Regions from separate parts of the Embleya sp. NPDC005971 genome, predicted to be linked through region 1. Evidence: riboswitches for the same ligand, from Rfam matches in the RefSeq annotation. Region 1 holds a riboswitch; the other holds the start of a gene.

Region 1 (2,197 bases):
TGGCCGACCTCGGGAAGCTGGACGAACACCACGTCGCCGAGCGCGTCGGCCGCGTGCTGGGTGATGCCCACGAGGGCGGGGGAGGCCGCCTCGTCGAGCCACTCGTGTTCCTTGCTGTAGCGCAGGTGCTGGGGTGCGTGCACGGGTCCATTCTCCATTCGAATGAGGTGAGTCTGTTCCGCAGGTGGGTTTGTAATGGTTTGTGCCGCCGGCCGTGCGCCCGTGTGGGTGGAGGGCGCCGACGGTCGAGGGTCAGGCCCGCTTGTAGAACGGCAGTGCGACCACCTCGACCGGCTCCGCCTTGCCGCGGATGTCCACGGCCAGACGGGTGCCCGGTTCGGCCCGCTCGACGGCCACGTACGCCATCGCGATCGGCACGCCCAGCGTCGGCGAGGGCGCGCCGGAGGTGACCTCGCCGACCCGCTCGCCGGTCTCCGCGTCCACCACCGGGTAGCCCGCGCGCGGGACCCGCTTGCCCGGCGAGGTCAGCCCGACCAGCGTGCGGCGCACGTCCTCCTGCGCGGCGGCCAGCGCGTCGCGGCCGACGAAGTCCTCGGGCTTGTCCAACCGGACCACCCGACCCAGGTTGGCCTCGTACGGCGTGGTCTCCCGGGTCAGCTCGTGGCCGTACAGCGGCATGCCCGCCTCCAGGCGCAGCGTGTCCCGGCAGGACAGCCCGGCCGGCACCAGGCCGTGCGGCTTGCCGGCCGCGAGCAGCGCCTCCCACAGCGCGACCGCGTCGCCGGGCGCGGCGAACAACTCGAAGCCGTCCTCGCCGGTGTAGCCGGTGCGGGCGAGCAGCACCGGGACGCCGGCGACCTCGGTGCGCAGGATCGCGTAGTACTTGAGCGCGGGCAGGTCGGCGTCGGTGAGCGAGCCGACGATCGCGGTGGACGCGGGACCCTGCACGGCGAGCAGCGTGTACTCCTCGGAGGCGTCGCGCACGGCGGCGTCGAAGTTCTCCGAGCGGTACTTCAGGCTGCCCGCGACCACGTCCGCGTTGGACGCGTTGGCCACCACCACGAAGTGCTCGTCGCCCAGCCGGTAGACGATCAGGTCGTCGACGATGCCGCCCTCTTCGGTGCAGATCATCGTGTACCGGGCGCGGTCGATCCCGATCTTCGAGACGAAACCGACCAGGGCGTGGTCCAGCGCACGGGCGGCGTCCGGGCCGGTGACCTCGATCTCGCCCATGTGGGTGAGGTCGAACAGGCCGGCCGTGGTGCGCACCGCGGCGTGCTCGTCGCGCTCGCTTCCGTACCGGAGCGGCATCCGCCAACCGGCGAAGTCGGTCATCGTGGCCCCGAGCGCGTCGTGCACGGCGTCGAGCGGGGTCCGGCGGTCGGTGGTCATGCGAGGGCTCCTTCGAGGGGGCGCCGGCGGGAACACCCGAGGGGCGCGGGCCGGTCGGGGGCATGGCGAACGGCCGCGGGTCCGGTCGGCGCGCACGAGGCGCGGCGCGCGGGCCGGAGGCGGGTGTCGGCGCGGAGGGCGGCGAAAGGGGTCGAGCGGTGCGGCGAATACGACAACAAAGGGGGCTCCCTGCCATGGCTTACAGCCCTTTTCGACCAAGATCGGTCGAAAAGTGGGGTGCCCTCCCCTTCTGTCATCGGAACCTGAGAGCTTCATCGCTGCCGAGCGCATCCGCGCGAAACAGTGATTTGCACCGTGGGTGAACCGCACCAGCGGTGCGATTGCTTTCCAGAAGTGCCTGACCCATGCGGTATCGGTGCCTGAGAGATTCCGGGGAGGAGTTGCTCCTTCGGCGCCCCGCTCGTGGGCGAGGACTCTTCCGCGTGGGGTCGACGGCCGATATGAGGTTGTGCCCGGCATGCTAGCGCGTGTCGTCAATCCCCCGCCGGGGCCGGGGCCGGGACCCGTCGAGTCCGCGGGTCGCGACTTCGGGGCCGCCGATTTCGAGGACTGCCGGCTTCGCGGGCCGCCGTTTTCGAGGGATGGCCACGACGCGCTCGCGCGCGCGGGTGCGACACCATGCGCAGGGCAGGACGGTTCGGGACAAGGGAGGGCTCGTGGAGACGGACTCGGCGGGGGCGCATACCGGCGCCGCGAAGGGCGGCGTGTTGATGCCCCGGTCCGTGCACGACCTCCGGGAGGAGCGCGATCGCCCGGGGGAGCGGATCGGCGACCGGGTGGTGGACGTACTGGCCTATCCGGCCTCGTGCGTGCTCGTGGTGAC
Region 2 (2,197 bases), on a different contig from region 1:
AGTGGTCGAGGAGGACCCGGTGAGCGACCCGGAAGTGCCCGCGGCGGCCGAGCCGGAGCGGGTCTCCTGGTCGCCGGGCCAGGACGTGCTGCACGAGGAGTTCGGGCCCGGCTGGGTCCAGGGCAGCGGCGTCGGCCGGGTCACCGTGCGTTTCGAGGTGCCGGGCGGGCGGCCGGGTCGGGTGCGCACGTTCGCGATCACCGATCCGGCGCTGCGACCGGGGGAACCGATTCCGCTGCCCGCGCTCGACCGGGGATAGCCGCGTCGATCCGGGGCAGGCGCCGGGCAGACGACTCCTCGGGGGTGTCCCCACCATGACTGATGTCAAAGAGCGGCCGATACGAGGGCAGGGTGCCTTTCGATCGGCTCGCCGCAGGCTCGGACTGCCGGCCTTCCTGGTCACGCTGCTGGTCGGCTTCATCGTGCTGGCGCTGGTGCTGGTCGGCCTGGTCAACCTGTTACCCGGCAAATTCAATCCGTTCGGCGAGACCACCAAGGACCACAGCGGGCCGGTGATGCTCAAGGCGGTGCAGGACCTCAGCCGCTACGAGGCGGTCAGCGGCACCTTCCAGGTCGTGGTGGACCTGGAAAAGGACGCCAAGTTCCTGCCGGACGCCGTGCGCGGCCAGCGCACGCTGTTCGTCGGCGTCGGCCAGGTCGGCGGTTTCGTCGAATTCGGCGGGATCGGCCAGGACGCGATCCGGACCTCGCCGCAGGACAAGAGCGTGACCATCAGGCTCCCGCACGCGCGGCTCGCGCCCGCCGCGCTGGACCAGAAGAACAGCCACGTGATCGCCCAGGATCGGGGCCTGTTCGACCGCATGGGCGACTTCTTCTCCGGCAATCCCGGCGATCAGCAACAGTTGTACGTGCTCGCGACCAAGAAGATCGACGACGCGGCGAAAACCGCCGGACTGGTGGAGCGCGCGGAGCGGAACACCACCGGCATGCTCCAGGGCATGATGCGCTCCCTGGGCTACCCGACCACCACTGTGACCTACGCCTAGTGCGCAGGCCGCGGCCGGTGTCACGCTGATACCGTTGAGGTCGCCCATTACGTTCGCGCGGGAGAGTCCTCGTGTCGTGCACACGAGGCGCCGAAGGAGCAACTCCTCCCCGGAATCTCTCAGGCACCCGTACCGCGTGGTCGTGGGCACTCTGGAAAGCAGGATCCGTACGTGGCTCGCCGAGTCGGGTCGGGTCCTCGCCGACGGTGCAAATCGCGCCCGCGGGAACCGGTTCGACCGGTGCTCCGGGCGCGGTGAAGCTCTCAGGTACCGATGACAGAGGGGGAGGCCGGTGGACGCGCGACCCGCGTGTCCGTCCAGGAGCGATCCAGGAGGCCTTTCGCGATGACCCCGCGCACCCCTGCCCCGACGCGTGCTCACGCCGTACTCCCCTCCGGTCCCGGCTCGTTGACCGGCCTGGAGGCCGCGTCGCCGTTCACCGGCCGGCACATCGGTCCGGACACCGACGAGCAGGCGAAGATGCTCGCCGCGATCGGCTACGGATCCCTGGACGAGCTGACCGACGCGGCGGTGCCCGCCGCGATCCGCGCGCTGGAGGGCTTCGAACTGCCCGCCGCGCGTTCCGAGGCCGAGGTGCTCGCCGAACTGCGCGAGCTGGCCTCCCGCAACAGCGTGCTGACCTCGATGATCGGGCTCGGCTACCACGGCACCTTCACTCCGCCGGTGATCACCCGCAACGTGCTGGAGAACCCCGCCTGGTACACCGCCTACACGCCCTACCAGCCGGAGATCTCGCAGGGCCGGTTGGAGGCGCTGCTCAACTTCCAGACCGTGGTCACCGACCTGACCGGGCTGGACGTGGCCGGTGCCTCGCTGCTCGACGAGGCCACCGCCGCCGCCGAGGCGATGACCCTGGCCCGGCGGGCCGGCCGGGCCAAGAGCGACGTGTTCGTCGTGGACGCGGCCACGCTGCCGCAGACCATCGCGGTGGTGCGCACCCGGGCCCGGGCGCTGGGTATCGAGGTCGTGGTCGCCGACACCACCGACGGGCTGCCCGAGGGCGGCTGCTTCGGCGTGTTGCTGCAGTACCCCGGCGCCGACGGTCGGGTCCGCGACCTGACCCCGGTGATCGAGGCGGCACACGCCCAGGGCGCGCTGGTGGCGGTCGCCGCCGACCTGCTCGCGCTCACCGTGCTGCGCGCGCCGGGCGTGCTGGGCGCCGACATCGC

What was found. Region 1 has a riboswitch for glycine ahead of gcvT (glycine cleavage system aminomethyltransferase GcvT). Riboswitches for the same ligand answer to the same signal wherever they lie in the genome.
Region 2: another riboswitch for glycine. It lies ahead of gcvP (aminomethyl-transferring glycine dehydrogenase); the one in region 1 lies ahead of gcvT (glycine cleavage system aminomethyltransferase GcvT).

Annotation. Positions count from the first base shown of each region.
Region 1 is NZ_JBEXUX010000042.1:59,032-61,228, forward strand. It holds gene gcvH (glycine cleavage system protein GcvH) at 1-143, opposite strand, end outside; gene gcvT (glycine cleavage system aminomethyltransferase GcvT) at 253-1,353, opposite strand; glycine riboswitch at 1,712-1,805, opposite strand; gene ABZ374_RS31075 (AAA family ATPase) at 2,031-2,197, shown strand, end outside.
Region 2 is NZ_JBEXUX010000003.1:138,982-141,178, reverse strand. It holds gene ABZ374_RS04880 (DNA polymerase IV) at 1-259, shown strand, start outside; gene ABZ374_RS04875 (DUF4230 domain-containing protein) at 315-1,007, shown strand; glycine riboswitch at 1,056-1,152, shown strand; gene gcvP (aminomethyl-transferring glycine dehydrogenase) at 1,353-2,197, shown strand, end outside.